DNA from 4 places in the Halomonas sp. H33-56 genome. Region 2 is predicted to be linked to each of the others. Evidence: predicted binding sites of a transcription regulator. Region 2 holds the regulator's gene; each other region holds the start of a gene.
The links. The regulator sigma-54, encoded in region 2, starts transcription at its own class of promoters, with help from an activator protein. The targets are predictions, from matches to a motif close to TGGCACNNNNNTTGCTNT.

Region 1: the regulator sigma-54 is predicted to act here: its motif matches at 1,345-1,362, upstream of NFH98_RS05330 (ANTAR domain-containing response regulator).
Region 3: the regulator sigma-54 is predicted to act here: its motif matches at 1,989-2,006, upstream of NFH98_RS11580 (urease accessory protein UreD).
Region 4: the regulator sigma-54 is predicted to act here: its motif matches at 3,385-3,402, upstream of glnA (glutamate--ammonia ligase).

What each region holds. Positions count from the first base shown of each region.
Region 1 is NZ_JAMSHP010000001.1:1,185,851-1,190,910, reverse strand. Features, by position in the region: gene NFH98_RS05335 (nitrate reductase) at 1-699, opposite strand, end outside; gene NFH98_RS05330 (ANTAR domain-containing response regulator) at 1,446-2,045, shown strand; gene NFH98_RS05325 (CmpA/NrtA family ABC transporter substrate-binding protein) at 2,042-3,136, shown strand; gene NFH98_RS05320 (NAD(P)/FAD-dependent oxidoreductase) at 3,437-4,750, shown strand; gene nirB (nitrite reductase large subunit NirB) at 4,750-5,060, shown strand, end outside.
Region 2 is NZ_JAMSHP010000001.1:1,694,438-1,699,497, forward strand. Features, by position in the region: gene hpf (ribosome hibernation-promoting factor, HPF/YfiA family) at 1-55, opposite strand, end outside; gene NFH98_RS07355 (RNA polymerase factor sigma-54) at 215-1,627, opposite strand; gene lptB (LPS export ABC transporter ATP-binding protein) at 1,900-2,625, opposite strand; gene lptA (lipopolysaccharide transport periplasmic protein LptA) at 2,625-3,155, opposite strand; gene lptC (LPS export ABC transporter periplasmic protein LptC) at 3,168-3,743, opposite strand; gene NFH98_RS07375 (KdsC family phosphatase) at 3,740-4,306, opposite strand; gene NFH98_RS07380 (KpsF/GutQ family sugar-phosphate isomerase) at 4,339-5,060, opposite strand, start outside.
Region 3 is NZ_JAMSHP010000001.1:2,696,173-2,701,232, forward strand. Features, by position in the region: gene ureC (urease subunit alpha) at 1-203, opposite strand, end outside; gene NFH98_RS11570 (urease subunit beta) at 200-553, opposite strand; gene ureA (urease subunit gamma) at 628-930, opposite strand; gene NFH98_RS11580 (urease accessory protein UreD) at 992-1,915, opposite strand; gene urtE (urea ABC transporter ATP-binding subunit UrtE) at 2,172-2,870, opposite strand; gene urtD (urea ABC transporter ATP-binding protein UrtD) at 3,010-3,843, opposite strand; gene urtC (urea ABC transporter permease subunit UrtC) at 3,840-5,015, opposite strand; gene urtB (urea ABC transporter permease subunit UrtB) at 5,019-5,060, opposite strand, start outside.
Region 4 is NZ_JAMSHP010000001.1:4,357,593-4,362,652, reverse strand. Features, by position in the region: gene NFH98_RS18715 (glutamate carboxypeptidase) at 1-241, opposite strand, end outside; gene typA (translational GTPase TypA) at 546-2,372, opposite strand; gene NFH98_RS18705 (glycosyltransferase family 2 protein) at 2,539-3,069, opposite strand; gene glnA (glutamate--ammonia ligase) at 3,584-4,990, shown strand.

The DNA.
Region 1 (5,060 bases), 510 kb from region 2:
CAGCAAAGCGTCGCTGCCGGGGCGCAGCCCCAGGTACAGATCGGCGATCTCGCAGCTGTCGGTGACCCGAGGATCGATGACCACGACCCGCATCAGCGGATTGCGGGTCTTGGCCAGACGCAGCCGCTGATACAGCACCGGATGGTTCCAGGCCAGATTGGACCCCACCAGCACCACCAGTTCGGCCTCTTCCAGGTCCTCGTAGTTGCAGGGGACGGCGTCGGCGCCCAGGGTGCGCTTGTAGGCCGCCACCGCCGACGCCATGCACAGCCGCGAGTTGGTATCCAGGTGCGGTGTTCCGAGAAACCCCTTGAACAGCTTGTTGGCGACGTAGTAGTCCTCGGTCAATAGCTGCCCGGACAGGTAGCCGGCGATGGCCTCTGGACCGCTGCCCTCGGCAATCGCTCCGAGACGCTCGGCCACGGCGTCCAGCGCGCTGTCCCAGTCGGCTTCGCGACCGTCCACCCTGGGTCGCGTCAAGCGCCCCTGAACGCCAAGGGTCTCCGCCAGGGCCGAGCCCTTGACGCACAGGCGCCCGAAGTTGGCCGGGTGATCCCGATCGCCCTGGAGGGTGACCGACTCGCCATCGCGACGTAGCTCGATGCCACAGCCGACCCCGCAGTAGGGACAGGTGGTGCCTGTGGCCTCGCCGCCAGCACCGCTGTCGATCTCCGTGCTGTCGCTATCCGTCCGGGTCATCGCGCTCTCCTCTGGGCCATCTTGCTGCCTTGGCATATCGTCGGCATCTCATCGGCAGATCATCGCTCCGCTAGCGGCCGGGCCTTGATCGGTCGGGTCTTGCTGCGGCCCAAACGCACGACGCCCATCCCGTCGAGCGAGGCTCGAGGAGATGGGCGTCGTTGCCGGATGAAATCCCGCGCTGGATTTCGTGTGTGCTAGCGCCCGTTGCAGACGAGTTGTCGGACCGGCCCACCCGCCACCAGCGTCGGGACCCTTCCTGGCTCGGCCTAGTGATCTGGCTCGGCCTAGTGATCGGGCTCGACGTAGTCATCTGGCTCGGCTTAGTGATGCCCATGGCACCAACAACGGCACTAGCTTTGCCAGTAACCAAAGCAAACCCTGTGCCAGAACACCATAATCGCCCCCTGCAGTGTGGAATGCTGGTGCCAGCCAATTGAAGCCACGACGTTTTTTCTGACGTTTGCCCAGGCGATGGTGGCGAGAAGACGTCTGACAGACCCCAGGCTCGCACCACAACGAACGATAGAGGCCACCGTTTACGCACCCTTTCGGTGCGCGAGCGCCTGCCCGGCATATCTGCGGGGGCACGGCGGCGGCTTTGCAGGGGGTTATCTCCCTGACAGAAAACGACAAGATCGAAAATGGAACGCCTTTTGCGCTGACAGGTGCAGAGGCACCCAAGGTGCACCCTTCATCATGTCGACTCGAGCTCTATCGAGCGACAGCATCATCGAGCCACGCCCATGCCCGAACACGACACCTTGAAGGTCCTGCTGGTCGACGACGAGATAGTGCGCGCCGCCATGGTCGAAGAGGCGCTTGCGCTGGACGGACACCAGGTGGTCTGCCGACTGTCAAGCCCGGCCAGCCTCAACGACATGGTGCAGCAGCATCAACCCGACGTGGTCATCATCGACATGGAATCGCCTGACCGGGACACCCTGGAAAGCATGGCGCTGCTGCAGCGGGAAAACCCTCGACCGGTGGTGTTCTTCGCCGACCAGCACGACCCCGAATCGCTCAAGGCGGCGGTGAAGGCCGGCGTCAGCGCCTATGTGGTGGACGGTCTGGCGGCCAACCGCGTCAAGGCGGTCATCGATGTCGCCATCGCCCGCTTCGAAGCCTTTCAGGGAATGCGCCGCGACCTCGACAAGGCACGCAATCAGCTCGCCGACCGCAAGCGCATCGAACAGGCCAAGGGCCTGTTGATGAAGCATCAGAGCTGCGATGAGGAACAGGCCTACCGCATGCTGCGCAAGCTGGCCATGGACCGCGGCCAGCGCATCGCACAGGTCGCCCAGAACGTCATCGACATCCTCAAGCCACTGGAGAAGGGATCATGAGTCCATCGCTGTCTTCTGACGCGGCCAGCACGTCCAGAACTGGCGCGCCGCATCCACCCGAGCTCGCCAGCCTGACCCTGGGATTCGTGCCACTGCTGGATGCTGCGCTGTTGATCATCGCCCGGGAAGGCGGCTTCTTCGCCGCCCAGGGGGTCGAGGTCAGCCTGTCACGCGAGAACGCCTGGTCCACCCTGCGCGACAAGGTCGCCGCCGGCCTGCTTGACGGCGCCCAGATGCTGGCGCCAATGCCGCTGGCCATGAGCCTGGGGCTGTCCCGCGCGCCTTGTGACACCCTGGCCGCCGCGGTGCTGAGCCGCCAGGGCAATACGCTGGTGCTGTCTCGCCGCCTGGCCGATGCGGTCGGCGCTTCGGTCGACAACGGGGAGCCCGGCGCCTTCGGCGCGGCCAGCGAACTGGCCCGACGCTTCAAGGCCTCGCTGAAAGAAGGCACCCGGCCACGCCTGGCCATGGTCTACCCCTACTCCTGCCAGCACCTGTTGCTGCGTGACTGGCTGGCCCGCGGCGACATCGACGTCGACAGCGAGGTCGAACTGGTCGCGCTGCCGCCCCCGCGCATGGTGGACGCCCTGCGCGAAGGCGAGATCGATGGCTTCTGCGTCGGCGAGCCCTGGGGCAGCCTGGCCCAGCATCGTCAGGTGGGTCGAGTGGTGGCCAGCGGTGCAGAACTGATGCCGGCGCATCCCGAGAAGGTGCTGGGGGTGACGGCCTCCTGGGCGCGGCGCTACCCGAATACCCTGTCCGCGCTGCTGCGCGCCCTCCAGGCCGCCGCCCTGTGGCTGGACAAGGCGCCTGAGGCCAGACGCCAGACCCTGGCCTGGCTGGCACTGCCCCCCTACCTCGATGAAGCCGTAGGCCATCTCGACGAGCTGCCGCTGGAAGCCGCCCCGGGCTACCCCTGCATCGGTGAGCGACTGCGCCCCCTGACGGCCGACTTCGAGGGGCTGATCCAGCGGTTGTCGCCGCTGCTCGAGGCTCGCGGGCGACAGCTCGACACCGCCACCCTGGAGGAGTGCTACAGCGCTGTGCATTACGACGCCGCCACGCACCAGTACGGTGCCGACACGCCCTGAACCCTGCCTGACCGGTGCTGACGCCCGCCACCAGTGCCTGCACCAACAGGCTGTTTTACCTGCACAAAACGTAAAACAGGCATGAAACTTGGATAGCCTGTAGCAAGTGCCGGCGAATGCCGGCGGCGGTCAACGGCGATCGCACCGACACTAGACAAAGACGTCTCTTCACCCTCCGACGCCGGAGGTGTGAGAGACGTCTTTGGCGTTTTTGGAGCCCATGCGATGCCTTATTCCACTGGTCCTTCTGACTCCAGGCCCCGTTCCTCAGGCCTGCCTGACTCAAGGTCCCGTTCCGAAATGACCCAGGCCGGCTCGTCTTCGCCGACGAGGTCTGACGACGCACGTCTTCCCCACCTGGTGATCGTCGGCAACGGCATGGCCGCGCATCGATTGATCGAGACCCTGGCGGCCCAGAGTGGTGCCCCACGACACATCACCGTGATCGGTGCCGAACCGCACGCGGCCTACAACCGCATTCTGCTGTCGAGCTGGCTGGCCGGCGATGTCGAGCAGGATGGATTGACGCTGACACCGCCGCATGACTCCGCCGTCACTGTCGATCAGCGCCTGGGCGCGCGGGTGGAGCGGATCGATCGTACCCGGCGCCTGGTCGAGTGCGACGACGGCGAGGTGATCCCCTACGACCACCTGGTGCTGGCACTGGGTTCGCGCAGCGCCATGCCACAGATCCCCGGCATCACTCTGACGGGCGTGTCGGGCTTTCGCGATCTGGACGATGCGGCGCGCCTGGCCGACGCAGCAAAGGCTGGCGGCGCGGCGGTGGTGGTCGGTGGTGGCCTGCTGGGCCTGGAGGCCGCCGCCGGCCTCGCCGCCAGAGGCATGCAGGTATGCGTGCTGCAACGCTCACCGCGCCTGATGAACCGGCAGCTGGACGCCACCGCCAGCACCATGCTGGCAAGCGAAATCGAAGGCCGCGGCATCCATCTGAAGACCGGGGCGCGGTTGGCCGCGATCGTCGGCGATGAAAACGGCCAGGTGGTCGGTGTGCGCCTGGAAGACGACGAGCGCCTGCTGCCGGCGAACTGCGTGGTGATCGCCGCCGGCATCACCCCCAACGCCGAGCTGGGCAGGGATGCGGGGCTCGATTGCGATCGCGCCATCGTCGTCGACGACACCCTGGCCACCTCGGACCCCGACATTTCTGCCCTCGGCGAATGCTGCCAGTTCGAGGACACCACCTACGGCCTGGTGGAGCCGATCTGGCATCAGGTCGAGGTACTGGCCAGTCGCCTGTGCGGCGAGCCCTCGGCGCCTTACCACGAACGCGCCTGCGCCACCAAGCTCAAGGTTTCCGGCGTCTCGCTGTACGCCTTCGGCCCCACCGAGGCCGAGGACGGACATGAGGTCCTCAGCTATCGCGACCAGGGCGAATACCGCCGACTGCTGCTGCGCGACGGCCTACTCGAGGGCGCCGTGCTCTACGGCGATACCCGCATGGGCCCCTGGCTATTCCGGCTCGCCGAGCAAGGCCAGCGACTGGACCGAGCGCGCCACTCGCTGCTGCTGGGCCAGGCCGATACCGAGGCCCTGCTGGCGGACGACGCCACCACCGACACCGACCCATCGACCACCGAACAGGATGCCGCCTGATGTCCAGCACAAAGCACAATCTCGCCGCACACAATGCTCCCGACAGCGACGCCACGGATACCCGCCCCACCCTGGTCGTGGTAGGCAACGGCATGGTAGGTCACCACCTGGTCGAGCAGCTGGTCGAACGTGATCAGCACCGCCGCTACCGCATCGTGGTGTTCGGCGAGGAACGTCATCTGGCCTACGACCGAGTGCACCTGTCGGAGTACTTCAGCGGCCGCGACGCCCAGTCCCTGGCGCTGTCCACCGCCGACTACTACGCCGAGCACGGCATCGAGCTCAAGTTGCACCAGGCGGTCACCGCCAT
Region 2 (5,060 bases):
AGTCACGCAGGGGATCGGTCAATTCGACGTGGTGGCCGGTGATGTTGACTTGCATGACAGGCTCCTTGCTCTTTCGGGTGGTGGCTTGATTGTAACCCTTTTTCCGATCCTGCAAACCCCCTCGACGCTACGCAGAAAGACGCAGATGTCATGCGAAATTTCAAGTGCTTGCGCTTTCCCGATAACTAGGCTAGCGACGCCGCAGCGCAAGGCCTCAGCGCAGTCGCTTGCGCTCGCTGGAAGACGGAATATTCATGGCTTCCCGGTACTTTGCCACGGTGCGTCTGGCGACATTGACGCCGTCTTCCGCCAGCAATTCCACCAGTTTGCTGTCCGACAGAGGTTTGCGGGCAGGTTCCTTTTGAATCAACGATTTGATCATGGCGCGGATGGCGGTACTGGAATGGGCGTCGCCATCCTGGCCGACCTGGCTCGAGAAAAAATACTTCAACTCGAACACGCCGCGAGGCGTGTGCACGAACTTCTGGGTGGTCACGCGGGAGATGGTGGACTCGTGCATCTCCACCTTGTCTGCGATATCGGCCAGCACCAACGGTTTCATGGCCGCTTCTCCCTGCTCGAGGAAGTCGATCTGACGCACCATGATTTCCCGGCCGACCTTCAGCAAGGTGTCGTTGCGGCTGGACAGACTCTTGATCAGCCAGCGCGCCTCCTGCAGGTGGTCCTTGAGGAACTGGTTGTCCTGGCTCTTGTCCGCGCGCCGAATCAGCGCAGCGTAGTCGGGCTGGATGCGCAGTCGGGGCATTGCATCCGGATTGAGTTCAACGCGCCAGCCCTCTTCGGTGTGGCGTACCACCAGGTCGGGTATGACGTAGTCGTTATCGCTGTCACCGAACTGGCTGCCGGGACGTGGGTCGAGGCTCCGGATCAGCTCGATGACGCTGTCGAGTTGGTCGTCATCGAGTCCTAGTCGGCGCTTCAGCAGACGTCGGTCGCCGCTGGCCAGCGCCTCGAGAAACTGTCTTACCAGTCGTCCGGCCTGGGGCAGCAGGACGGTATCGCGAGGCAGGCTATCCAGTTGCAGCATCAGACATTCGCGCAGGTCGCGGGCGAACACTCCGGTCGGTTCGAACTGTTGCAGCCGAACCAGCACCGCCTCCACCTCGGCGAGGGGAGGGGGGCGACGACCGTCTTGCTCGAGCCCTTGGGCGATGTCATCCAGTGTCTGCTCGAGATAGCCGTCGGCGTTGACCGCGTCGAGCAGGCTCTCGGCGATCAGGCGTTCCTGGTCGCTGACGTCGAGCATCGCCAGTTGCCAGCTCAGGTGGCTGTGCAGTGACTGGGAGCTTGCCTGGCGCTCGAAATCCGGCGCCTCGCCACTGCCGGCGGGGGTGGTGCCCAGGTCCTGGTAGGTGTCGGACCAGTCGCTGTCCACACTGAGTTCCGAGGGAATCTGATCCGCCCAGTCATCTTCCACGGCTTCCCTGGTCTGCTGTTCGCCGAACTCGTCCTCGAGTTCGAGCATGGGGTTGGCCTCCAGCGCCTGATGGACCTCCTGGCGCAGGTCCAGGGTCGAAAGCTGCAGCAGGCCGATCGCCTGTTGCAGTTGCGGGGTCATGGTCAGCTGGGTACCGATGCGCAGCTGCAGTGACGCCTTGAGGGCCATGGGTCGGGATCCACCAGTGTTGTCGAAAGGCTTTACCCTAACGACGAGTCATCAGACATGCAAGCATCTTGCCAAGTTGGTGTTTTTTGACCTGTGGGAGGGAGTGAAAAGGTCGATGTGGAACAACTTGGTAGGGGGGGGGAGGTGGTTCTTTCGAGGGAGGCCCTGTGTGCAAGGTGAGGCCGACCCTTTCGGGGCCGGCGGTTGGATGCTGATGCTGGCAAGTGTTGCGGCCGCTTGATGCGACTGCGGCTGTCGGGCGGCCCTGCGGTCTAGAGGCGGAAGTTCTCGCCCAGGTAGACCTCCTTGACGCGCTGGTTGGCGAGGATGGACTCGGCGCTGCCCTCGGCGATGATCTGGCCGTCGCCGACGATGTAGGCACGATCGCAGATATCGAGGGTCTCGCGCACGTTGTGATCGGTGATCAGGACGCCGATATCGCGGGCCTTGAGTTGACGAATGATGGACTTGATCTCGCCCACCGAGATCGGGTCGACCCCGGCGAAGGGTTCATCGAGGAGGATAAAGGCCGGCTCGGTGGCCAGGGCGCGAGCGATCTCGACCCGGCGCCGCTCCCCGCCGGACAGGCTCATGCCGGGGTTGTCGCGAATATGGCTGACGTGGAAATCCTCGAGGAGTTGCTCGAGACGTGCTTCTCGGCCCTCGCGGTCGAGGTCCTTGCGGGTCTCGAGGATCGCCATGATGTTGTCGGCCACCGACAGCTTGCGAAAGATCGAAGCCTCCTGAGGCAGGTAGCCGATACCGGCCAGCGCGCGCTGGTGCATGGCCGCGCGGCTCAGGTCCCGATCATCGATGCTGATGCTGCCGGCGTCGGCTCTGACCAGGCCGACGATCATGTAGAAGGAGGTGGTCTTGCCGGCCCCGTTGGGGCCCAGCAGACCGACGATGCTGCCCTGCTCGATTGACAGGCTGATGTCCTGGACGACGCGACGCTTCTTGTAGCTCTTGGCCAGATGGCGAGCGTGGAGAGTCTTCATCAGTTTCCTTGGCTTTCCGGCTCGAGGGTCATGCGAATGCGCTGCTCGCCCTGGACGCCCTGGGCGCTGGAGCGGGCCTGGACCACGCGGCGATCGAGGAAGTACTCCAGATAGGCACCGTCGAAGGTGTCATTGGCCTTGTGCAGCTCAGCCTGGTCGATCAGCTCCATGCGGCGTTCGGCCACGTGGTAGATCACCTTGCGGCCCCAGCCCTTGACCACCGGTTCTTCCGGGGATGGCTTCTGCTCGAGGTAGGCACGTGAGCCGGTCGCGGTCGCCAGTGACAGTTGTCCCTGGTCGTTGCGCTGGATCTCGACGCGTTCGCCGGTGAGGATCATGCTGCCTTGCACAATGCGCACGTCGCCGGTATAGACCGCGGTACCGGCGCGATCATCGAGATCCAGCTGGTCGGCCTCCACCTGAATCGGTGCGCTGCGATCACTTTCCAGCGCCAGGACACTGCTGCCGGTGGCGCCGGCGGCCAGGCCAAGGGCCAGGGCAAGCAGGAGGGCGGGACTTGGACGCATCATGGAAGGGGCTCCTTATTGAGGCTCTGGCGGATGATGACCGGTGACATTGTCGGTCAGGCGAGCGGTATTGTCATGGATCCAGGCGTCGAAGCGCTCCCCTTGCATCTGTTGAGGGGGTTGGCGTAGGACGGCTGGCGTTTCGCTCCAGACATGGCCACTGTCGCTGTCGTAGACCAATACCTCTGTATCAAGCTGCCAACGCTCCGCGGGGGCCTCGAGATGGGCGTCGCCCGACAGGGTCAGGGGGTTGCCGTCCGGACCCAGTTCACCGTTGTCGGCGTCGGCGATCCACTCTCGGCCGCTGTCGTCGATCAGCGCAAGGTCCGGCTGGTCCACCCGGGTGATGTCGTCGAGTGGTGTGTGCACAAGGCGTGGCGTATCGATGCGCTGATGGGGGGTGCCCTGGGCATCGAAGCGGGTCAGGCGGGCATCCACCAGGTAGTAGTCGGGCTCGCCGGCCTTGTCATTGGGTACCAGGTCGGGGACGTTGCTCTCGCGGGGGTCGAGCAACGTCAGGCCGCCACCGAGTACCAGCAGCAGGATGACCAGCCAGAAGCGAAAGCCTGGACGCAGTGCGCTCAGTTTCATGTCAGCGGTCCGTTGCTCAGGTAGCTGTCGATGATATCGTCGAGGCGGCCCTGGGCCATCAGCAGGGTGTCGGTGATCTCGCGCACCGCGCCATGTCCGCCGGCAACCTGGGTGACCCAGTCGGCGTGCTGACGAAGGTAGCAGGGGGCGCCTGGCACGGTGATGCCGACCGCACTGCGATGGATGCAGGGCAGATCCGGCAGGTCATCGCCGCAGTAGGCGACCTGGTCGAGGGTCAGGCCCAGCGAATCGCACAGCGATTCAAGGGCGGGCAGCTTGCGCTCGACCCCTTGCTGTACGTGCTCGATGCCGAGTGCTCTGGCTCTTTGAGTGACCATGGGGGAGCTGCGCCCGGTGATCAGGGCCACCTGGATGCCGGCGCGCTTGGCCAGCTTGAGGCCGTGGCCATCCAGGGTGTTGAACGCCTTCAACTCGGAGCCGTCGGCGTGGAAGTACAGTCGACCATCGGTCAGTACGCCGTCCACGTCCAGCGCCAGCAGCTTGATGTGGCGCAGGCGCTCCACCAGTTCCGGCGCGAGGGAGGCGAGAAGCTCGTGAGACATGACGGCGTTCCTTGTAAAGGGATAAATGAGGCTCAGATGACACCGGCGGCCAGCAGGTCGTGCATATGCAGTGCACCGATTGGGCGCTGCTCGTCATCGACCACCGCCAGGGCGGTGATCCGGCCTTCTTCCATCAGCTTGACCGCTTCCGCCGCCAGGGTGGCGGGGCCGATGCGTCGCCCGGGGGTGGTCATCACGTCATCCACGGTAAGCGAGCTGAAGTCCTGATGGCGATCCAGGGTACGGCGCAGGTCGCCGTCGGTATAGACCCCGGCCAGGGTGCCGTCGGGGGACACCACGCAGGTAAAGCCGAGTCCCTGACGGGTGATCTCGAGCAGGGCATCGCGCAGCGGCGAGCCCGACGGTACCGAGGGCAGCCGGTCGCCGGTATGCATCAGGTCGGCCACGGTCAACAGCAGTCGCTTGCCCAGGCTGCCGCCCGGGTGGGACAGGGCGAAATCCTCGGCGGTGAAGCCGCGGGTCTCGAGCAGCGCCACCGCCAGGGCGTCGCCCAGCGCCAGCGCTGCGGTGGTCGAAGAGGTCGGGGCCAGGTCCAGTGGGCAGGCCTCGCGCTCGACCCCTGCGTATAGATGGGCTTCGGCGTGGCGGGCCAGGGTCGACTGTGCTCGGCCGGTCATGCTGATCAGTGGAATGCCCATGCGCTTGAGCAGCGGCAGCAGGGCAGTGACCTCGGCGGTTTCGCCGGAGTTGGACAGTGCCAGGACGACGTCGCCGGGCGTGATCATGCCCAGGT
Region 3 (5,060 bases), 1.0 Mb from region 2:
ACGGTGTCCATCACCGTCTGGTCGAGACGCTGGCTCTGCCCCATACCGTCACGAATGACCTTGCCACCACCAAACTTGACCTCGTCGCCGTAGTGGGTGGCGTCCTTCTCTACCTCGATCCACAGCTCGGTGTCTCCCAGGCGCACCCGGTCTCCGACGGTGGGGCCATAGATGTCGGCATAAGCCTGACGACTGATCTTCATCGGGCGTCCTCCTGGCCGCTGTCGCCGCTGGGTGCACCGGCATCGTCCAGCGCGCCCATGACTTCACCGCGAAAGCCGTAGATATGACGACGTCCGGCGAAGCTCACCAGGGTGACCTCACGGCTCTGCCCCGGCTCGAAGCGCACCGCGCTGCCGGCGGCCACGTCCAGACGAAAGCCCCGCGCCCTGTCGCGATCGAACGCCAGTGCCGGGTTGGTCTCGGCGAAGTGATAGTGGGATCCGACCTGAATCGGTCGATCTCCGCGATTGGCCACCTCCAGCGTGACCCTGTCGCGACCCTCGCACAGGGCGATGTCACCGTCCTTCAGTTGGTATTCTCCGGGGATCATCCCGCGCCCTCCCTATTGGTATCAGCGTATGAGCCTGTCGCGTCGCCCCCGGATCAAGCCGGGGCCTGGCAGCGTCACGAGATCGGGTTGTGCACCGTTACCAGCTTGGTGCCGTCGGGAAAGGTGGCCTCGACCTGCACCTCGTCGACCATTTCCGCCACCCCTTCCATCACCTCGTCACGCCCCAGTATCTGGCGCCCTCGGCTCATCATCTCGGCCACACTCAGGCCTTCCCGGGCACCCTCCATGATCTCGCAGCTGATCAAGGCCACCGCCTCGGGATAGTTCAGCTTGAGCCCCTTGGCGCGTCGCCGCTCGGCCACCAGGCCAGCGGTAAACAGCAAGAGCTTGTCCTTGTCACGCGGTGTCAGCTCCATCCTTTCATCCTCGATGTTGGTCAGGGTGGCCAGGGGTCGCCTGTCCCGCCCGGCATGACATTCAGGTAAACCAGATGCGTGGCACACAGGCCTCGCGATCCATCAGCATCGGACGCAGCAACGTCCAGGCCGCCTCGCACAGCGACCAGGCCTCGCGCCGCGAGTGACCGAGGTAGCGCAGCAGCAGGACGCCATCACGTACGGTGACGGCCCAGCGCTCGGCTTCACCAGCGCCGGGACTGCCGGCAAGGTCATTCCCTCCCTGCCCCAACCCTTGGCGCAGACGTTCGATCGCCGCGGACTCGTCTTCGAGCCCGACCGCCCACAGGGTTGCCTGGACGCTGCACCCTCGCTGCCCCCAGGCGCCGTGAAAACGACGATGGTCAGGGTCGAGGGGCTGGCGCTCGATCCACAGTGGTCGTCCGTCCCGGGATAACCGGAAGCGCTGTTCGAGGTGGCCGCTGGCAAACGGCAGATCACTGGCCGGCCGGCCCAGCGCCAGCACCTCCCAGCCCAGGCAGCGGGCGCTGCCGGAAAGCTCGATCTCGGTGGCCTGCACCCCTCGCGAGCCGTCGAAGGCGATGGTTTCCTGGGGCAACCACTCGAGCAGCCCGCCCTCCTCGACCACCAGACGAGTGCGCTGGGACCAGGCCACGGCGTTGCGGTCGGCCCGATACAGCTTGTTGGCCGCCGGTGTGGTCAGCAGCGCCCGCGCGCCCGCGCCCACCCGCGCCTGGATATCCAGGATATCGCCGCTGACCAGCCCCCCCGGGGGATGCAGCAGATAGACGTGGCAGGTGCCGTCGCGGCCTTCGGGGTAGAAGGGACGCTGCACCCGCAGGGGGCCGCGATGATCCACCCGATAGAGGCGAGTGGCCTGGCCATCATGGCGAAAGCCGAGATCGAGGCTGGCCTCCCAGCGCCGTCCCGCGTCGAAGCGATGGCCGTGCCGATCGGTCGAATCCTGTGTTGTCTGCGCGCTCATGGCTCTCCCGGGCGGTCCGTCGAGTCGGCGTGGCAAGCGAAAGTAAAAAAGGCCACCACCATTGCCCAATCAAGGTGCAAGCCCCGTACCAGCTTCTCGAATCTCTATTTTTCTACTTAATTTTCAATTTCTTATAGAACAACCAAGGATTGCACCAGAGAAAAGCACGCCTTTGGTCGCGCACAAAAAAAGTGCGCAACCTTACGATTGCGCACCATTGATGTGCAGCGATTCATCCTGATTGACGCGCTACCGCTCAGACGGTCAGGTAGCGCTTCACCACGGCGTCGTCGAGCTCACCGATATCACCGACGGCGACTCTCCGCCCGCGATCGAGGATGGCGAAGTGGTCGGCGAAGCGACGGGCAAAGGGCAGTTTCTGCTCCACCAGCAGCACGGTCAGCCCATCATCGGCGATCAACCGACGGATGACTTCGCCGATCTGGGCGACGATATTGGGCTGGATGCCCTCCCCCGGCTCGTCGAGGATCAACAGCTTCGGCTCGATCACCAGGGCGCGCCCGATCGCCAGCTGCTGCTGCTGACCGCCGGACAGATCGCCGCCACGCCGGTGACGCATCTCCTTGAGTACCGGGAACAGCTCATAGATCCGTTCGGGCACCTGGCGCAGGCCATCACCACGGGCGGCGAGGCCCGTGCGCAGGTTCTCCTCAACCGTCATCAGCGGAAAGATCTGGCGTCCCTGGGGCACATAGCCCACGCCCAGGCGTGAGCGATCCTCGAGGCGACGCTTCTCCAGCGCGACACCGTCGGCGTAGTGAAGCTCACCGCCGGTGATCGGCACCTCGCCCATGATCGCCTTCATCAGGGTGGTCTTGCCGACGCCATTACGACCCAGCACACAGGTACAGGCCGCCCTGGGCACGTCGAGATCGAGATCCCACAGGGTGTGGCTCTCGCCATAGAACTGATTGAGCCCGCGAATGCTCAGCATCGATCCACCTCCTTGCCTGTCTCTCGCGCCCACCGGCCGCAGACCTTCGCCCACAGCGTGGCCAGCCTGCCGCGGGATGCGCCGTCCGCCCAGTACAGCGCTCTTACCGAAGACTGCTGAGGTACTCGCTCCAGTCCGATCATGCCGCCTCCTCGTCGCCACCCAGGTAGACCTCGATCACCCTGGGGTCGCTTGCCACCTTGTCCATACTGCCCTCGGCCAGCACCGAACCCTGATGCAGCACCGTCACCGTGCGGGCGATCGAACGCACAAAGCCCATGTCGTGCTCCACCACCACCACCGAGTGCTTGCCGGCGAGGCTCAACAACAGCTCTGCGGTACGCTCCATCTCCTGCTCGGTCATCCCCGCCACCGGCTCGTCGACCAGCAACAGTCGAGGGCGCTGCATCAACAGCATGCCGATCTCGAGCCACTGCTTCTGTCCGTGGGACAGGATGCCCGCCTGGCGGCGACTGAGCGACGCCAGGCCCACCGTCTCGAGCACCTCCTCGATTCGCGCCAGCACCTCCCCGGTCATGCGCGCCTTGAGCGTCGGCCACAGACTCTTGTCCATGGCCATCGCCAGCTCGAGGTTCTCGAACACCGTCAGCGCCTCGAACACCGTGGGCTTCTGGAACTTGCGCCCGATGCCGAGCCGGGCGATCTCCGGCTCGTTCTTGGTCAACAGGTTGTGGCGGCTGCCGAACCACACGCTGCCCTGATCCGGGCGCGTCTTGCCGGTGATGATGTCCATCATGGTGGTCTTGCCAGCACCGTTGGGGCCGATGATGCAGCGCAGTTCGCCGTCGTCGATGGTCAGGTTGAGATCATTGATGGCCTTGAAGCCGTCGAAGCTCACCGACACGTCCTCGAGATAGAGGATCGGGCCGTGGCGCACGTCGACCGGCGATTGTTCCGGGACCAGGAAGTCGAAGACCCGATCGCGATCGGCCAGGCTCTGAAGAAAGCTCATGGGGTGGCCTCCCTGGGGGTTGCATCCAGCGTGTCGGTTGGCGTGTCGGGTTGCGTGTCGCTGTCATCGTCGCTGCCTTGCTGGCGAGAGCGTGACAAAAGCCCGGCGATGCCCTGGGGCAGCAGCACCGTCACCAGCACGAACAGCGCACCGAGCGCGAACAGCCAGGCCTCCGGCATCACCCCGGTGAACACGCTCTTGGCGTAGTTCACCGCCAGCGCACCGATCACCGCGCCATAGAGGGTGGCACGGCCACCCAGGGCCACCCACACCACCACCTCGATGGAGAACAGCGGCGAGAACTCGCTGGGGTTGATGATGCCAACCTGGGGCACATAGAGGGCGCCGGCGACCCCGGCCAGCATGGCCGAGACGACGAACACGAACAGCTGATAGCGCTCCACCCGGTAGCCGAGAAAGCGGGTGCGGGACTCGGCGTCGCGCACCGCCACGCAGACCCGCCCGAGCTTGCTGACCACGATGGCGCGGCACAGCAGGAAGCCCAGCGCCAGCGCCACGCCGGATGCAATGAACAGCCCCAGTCGTGTGGCGTCGGCGGACAGGTCGAAGCCCAGCAGTTCCTTGAAGTCGGTCAGGCCGTTGTTGCCGCCAAAGCCCATCTCGTTGCGGAAGAACGCCAGCATCAGCGCAAAGGTCAGCGCCTGGGTGATGATCGACAGATAGACCCCGGTGACCCGCGAACGGAACGCCAGGAAGCCGAACACCAGCGCCAGCAGGCCCGGCGCCAGCAGCACCATCACAAAGGCAAAACCGGCCATATCGAAGCCAAGCCAGTACCAGGGCAGACTGTCCCAGTCGAGGAACACCATGAAGTCCGGCAGCAGTGGATCGCCGTAGACACCGCGGTCGCCGATCTGGCGCATCAGGTACATGCCCATGGCGTAGCCGCCGAGGGCGAAGAAGGCGCCGTGGCCCAGGCTGAGAATCCCCAGGTAACCCCAGACCAGATCCACCGCCACCGCCAGCAGCGCGTAGCACAGGTACTTGCCCAGCAAGGTAACGGTATAAGTAGAGACATGCAGCGGATGCTCCGGCGCCAGCAGCAGATTTGCCGCCACCACCAGCGCCATGGTGGCACCGAGCACCGCCAGGAAGATCAGAGTCGACCGCTCGCCAAACGGGCGAGCCAGCCATAGTCGGGATGATGGCATCGCTCAGCCCTCCGCCGCGCGGCCCTTCTGGGGAAAGAGTCCCCT
Region 4 (5,060 bases), 2.7 Mb from region 2:
CCGGGTGCTGTTCGACCTCGAAGCCGAGTTCGACGAGACGTTCCTGCAATAGCGCCTCGACGCGAGCGAGGTCGTCGACATCGCCGGTACCGGAGTCGAGATTGACCAGCGACTCCAGGGTCTCGAGAAAGGCCGAGCGCTCCTGCTCGGCATTGGCGAGCAGGGTGTCATCGGTGGATGGCGAGGCCAGGGCAAATGCTGGCAGCAGGGACAGTAAGGCGATGAAGCGTCGGGCGGCCATGGTGAGCCTCCTTGCTGGGTGGTCACCAAAGGATAGTTCAGTCCGGCCAGGGTGCCGTCCTCACCCCAAATACTGATGTCTCCACTTGCAGACGACACTGGCCGCCATCGGGCGCCGGGCATCGATATTGTCTATATGAGCATTGCCGCAAAACGATGATGCCCGCCATGAACAGCCGGGCATCGATATTGTCTATTCCGCAAAACGACGATGCCCGTCATGAAGAGCCGGGCATCGCTAGAGAGGCCGAAAACAACGATGCCCGCCAGGAGGCGGGCATCGATGAAGCGAGAAAACGCAGCGCTTACTTCTTGGTGGCGCGCTTGCGCTCGTTCTCGGTCAGGAACTTCTTGCGCAGACGGATATGGTTCGGGGTGATCTCGACCAGCTCGTCGTCATCGAGGAACTCGATGGCCTGTTCCAGAGTGAAGCGCACCGGCGGGGTCAGCACGATGTTCTCGTCGTTGCCGGAGGCGCGCATGTTGTCGAGCTTCTTGCCCTTGGTGGGGTTGACCACCATGTCGTTGGCGCGGTTGTTGATGCCGACCAGCATGCCTTCGTAGACCTCGGTGCCGTGGTCGATGATCAGCTTGCCGCGCTCCTGCAGGGCGTACAGGGCGTAGGCCAGGGCCTTGCCCGGAACCATCGACACCAGCACGCCGTTGCGACGCTCGATGGAAGCGTCGGGCTTGAGCGGGCCGTAGTGGTCGAAGCGGCTGGTCAGGATGCCGGTACCGGAGGTCAGGGTCAGGAACTGACCACGGAAGCCGATCAGGCCGCGCGCCGGGATGATGAAGTCCAGGCGGACCCGGCCCTTGCCGTCCGGGTTCATGTTCTTGAGCTCGCCCTTGCGATAGCCGAGCTCTTCCATGATGGCGCCCTGGTGCTGCTCTTCGCAGTCGATGATGACTTCTTCGTAGGGCTCCTGCTTCTCACCGTCGATCTCGCGGATGATGACCTCGGGACGACCCACGGCCAGCTCGAAGCCTTCACGACGCATGCTCTCGATCAGCACCGACAGGTGCAGCTCGCCGCGGCCGGAGACGATGAACTTCTCCGGGGACTCGCCCTGCTCGACACGCAGCGCCACGTTGTGGATCAGCTCCTGGTCGAGACGATCGCGAATGTTGCGGCTGGTGACGAACTTGCCGTCCTTGCCGGCAAACGGTGAGTCGTTGACCTGGAAGGTCATGGACACGGTGGGCTCGTCGACGGTCAGTGCCGGCAGTGCCTCGACGGCGGCCGGATCACAGATGGTGTCGGAGATCGCCAGGTCGTCGATGCCGGTGATGCAGACGATGTCCCCGGCGGTGGCCTGCTCGGTCTGTACCCGCTCGAGACCCAGGTGGGTCATGACCTGGCCGACCTTGCCCTTGCGGGTCTGGCCTTCCTTGTTGATGACCACCACCTGCTGGTTGGGCGAGATGGCGCCGCGGGTGATGCGGCCAAGGCCAATGACGCCGACGTAGCTGGAGTAGTCGAGCGCCGAGATCTGCATCTGCAGCGGGCCGTCGAGTTCCACCTTGGGCGGCTCGACGATGTCGACGATGGACTGGAACATCGGCGTCATGTCGTCGGACAGCTGGTCAGGCTCGGGACCGGCGATGCCGTTGAGGGCGGAGCAGTAGATGATCGGGAAGTCGAGCTGCTCGTCGCTGGCGCCGAGGTTGTCGAACAGATCGAAGATCTGGTCGATGACCCAGTCCGGGCGTGCGCCGGGGCGATCGATCTTGTTGACCACCACGATCGGCTTGAGGCCCTGATCGAAGGCCTTCTGGGTGACGAAGCGGGTCTGCGGCATGGGGCCGTCGACGGCGTCGACCAGCAGCAGTACCGAGTCCACCATCGACATCACGCGCTCGACCTCGCCGCCGAAGTCGGCGTGTCCAGGGGTGTCGACGATGTTGATGTGGTAGTCCTGTCCCTCGGGGGAATTCCAGCGGATCGCCGTGTTCTTCGCCAGGATGGTAATACCGCGTTCCTTCTCCTGGTCATTGGAGTCCATGATGCGCTCCTGACCCTCGGCCTTGCGGTCCAGAGTGCCAGACTGACTCAACAGCTTGTCGACCAGGGTGGTTTTGCCGTGGTCGACGTGAGCGATGATGGCGATGTTGCGAAGATTCTCGATCACGACGGGATCCTGCTGGAAAAAGTGGGGCAGCATTATAGGGCCTGGGCGATGACAACGACCAGCCTTGTTGGCGCCAATCTCGGCATCGATCCTCAAGATGCTGAACTATCAAGCACCTGCGAGGCGAAAAAAGTAGGCGAAATCGGCAGAAAGGACGATCTGACGCTCAGGCGCGCTGTACGACCATCTTGGCGCGACAGGCCTTGAGGCGAGTGGCGAGGTCCTCTACCGCGCTCAGGTCCAGCGACGGGTCGAAGCCTCCCAGTCGATCGAACCAGGTGCGTTCGACGCCCAGGGCCCGGGTCGGTGTACGTCGCAGCAGGCTGAGCAGCGATAGCGGACAGGGACGAGCAGGACGCACCACCGGGCGCGAATCATCGCAGGCGGCTGCCATCATTCGCTCGACCCAGTGGGTGTCTAGGGGGCCGAGGCAGAAGCCGAGCATGCGTCCGTTGCTGTGGGAGGCGGCCAGATTGAGGCGCCGCCCCATGGGCGCGGGCCTGCTGCGCACCTGGCGATAGCCGACGACGGCTTGTTCGCCCGGTTCGCCCAGTAGTGGTGGCGCCATATCGCCATCGTCGATGACGAGGATTTCGCCTCTTCCCTGGAAGAGGGCGACCTGCTGGCGAGCTTCCGCGAGCCGGCGAGGCAGTTCCTTGCCGGTAAGTCGGGCATCAATGATCAAGCTGATTTTCACGACGACACTCCGAGGAGGGTGACGCCGGCCGGCAGGGGAGGCGGTCGGAGTCGAACGTAATAAAGTGTATCTTTGCGTTGCGAAAGGTTCCAGCGCCCACTGACACCTCGCGATCGGCCCGGCAGAGTTTATAGATCCTGTCACAAAGGTCCAAAGTGGTGCGTCGCAGTCTTTATTGCACTTTTGTGGTGCATTGGTCGGCAGATCCTGAAGGTGGTGGGCCTTTGTGCCCTAAGCTGGCGCAAAGGGCCTGTTTGGATAAAAAAGATTTGAAACAATGGGTTGGGATTTTTTTGGTCGATGCTGGTGCAATGCTGGCACGCAATCTGCATTGTGGTTGGCAGTGTCATCGTGTCGCGCACGTTGCCATGGGCAGTGTCCCGGGAGCGTGCTACAAAGGATCCCGGTACCCCTTTTGTTCCCTGGATCATCCCCCGTTTCAAACCGGTGACATGGGATTGGCGCCGTTGCGCAACGCTCGAGTCACGAGACAAGTTCCACTCTGGAGGACCACATGTCAGACAAGACCCTCGCCCTGATCAACGAACATGATGTGAAGTGGGTTGACCTGCGCTTCACCGATACCCGCGGTAAAGAGCAGCACGTCACCATTCCGGCCGCCGAGGTCGACGAAGAGTTCTTCGAGAATGGCCAGATGTTCGATGGTTCCTCCATCAACGGCTGGAAGGGCATCAACGAGTCCGACATGATCCTGCGTCCGGAGGACGGCACCGGCTTCCTCGACCCCTTCACCGAAGACGCGACCCTGATCCTGCGTTGCGACATCATCGAGCCGGCCACCATGCAGGGCTACGAGCGTGATCCGCGCTCCATCGCCAAGCGCGCCGAGGCCTACCTGCAGTCCTCTGGCCTGGGCGACACCGCCTTCTTCGGCCCCGAGCCCGAGTTCTTCATCTTCGACGAGGTGCACTGGAAGGCCGATATCGAAGGCGCCATGTACAAGATCAGCTCCGAAGAGGGTGCCTGGTCCACCGACCGCGCCGTCGAAGGTGGCAACCTCGGTCACCGTCCGCGGGTCAAGGGCGGCTACTTCCCGGTTCCGCCGGTGGACAGCTTCCATGACATGCGCGGTGCCATGTGCAACACCCTCGAGGCCATCGGCCAGAAGGTCGAGGTGCACCACCACGAGGTGTCCAACGCCGGCCAGAACGAGATCGGTGTTGCCTTCAACACCCTGGTCAAGAAGGCCGACGAAGTTCAGGAAATGAAGTACGTGATCCACAATGTGGCTCACGCCTACGGCAAGACCGCCACCTTCATGCCCAAGCCGCTGGTCGGCGACAACGGCAGCGGCATGCACGTCCACCAGTCTTTCTGGAAGGACGGCCAGAACCAGTTTGCCGGTGACGAGTACGCCGGTCTGTCTGAAATGGCACTGTTCTACATCGGCGGTATCATCAAGCACGCCCGCGCCCTGAACGCCTTCACCAACGCTTCTACCAACTCCTACAAGCGTCTGGTGCCGGGCTTCGAAGCGCCGGTAATGCTGGCCTACAGCGCCCGTAACCGTTCTGCTTCCATCCGTATCCCGTACACCGCAAGCCCGAAGGGCAAGCGTGTCGAGGCGCGTTTCCCCGACCCGACCGCCAACCCCTACCTGTGCTTCGCGGCGATGCTGATGGCCGGTATCGACGGCATCAAGAACAAGATCCACCCCGGCGACGCCATGGACAAGAACCTCTATGACCTGCCGCCGGAAGAAGGCAAGGCCATCCCGACCGTGGCCGAGAGCCTCGACCAGGCGCTGGCAGCCCTCGACGAGGACCGCAGCTTCCTGACCGAAGGTGGCGTCTTCACCGACGACATGATCGACGCTTACATCGAGCTCAAGAACGAGGATGTCGAGCGTCTGCGCATGGCGACCCACCCGATCGAGTTCGACATGTACTACAGCTGCTGATCGGCATAGCGCCTCGTGCGTTCCGTCGGGCCCGCGATGATCGCGGGGCCGATTTTTTTTGCGCGGGCCT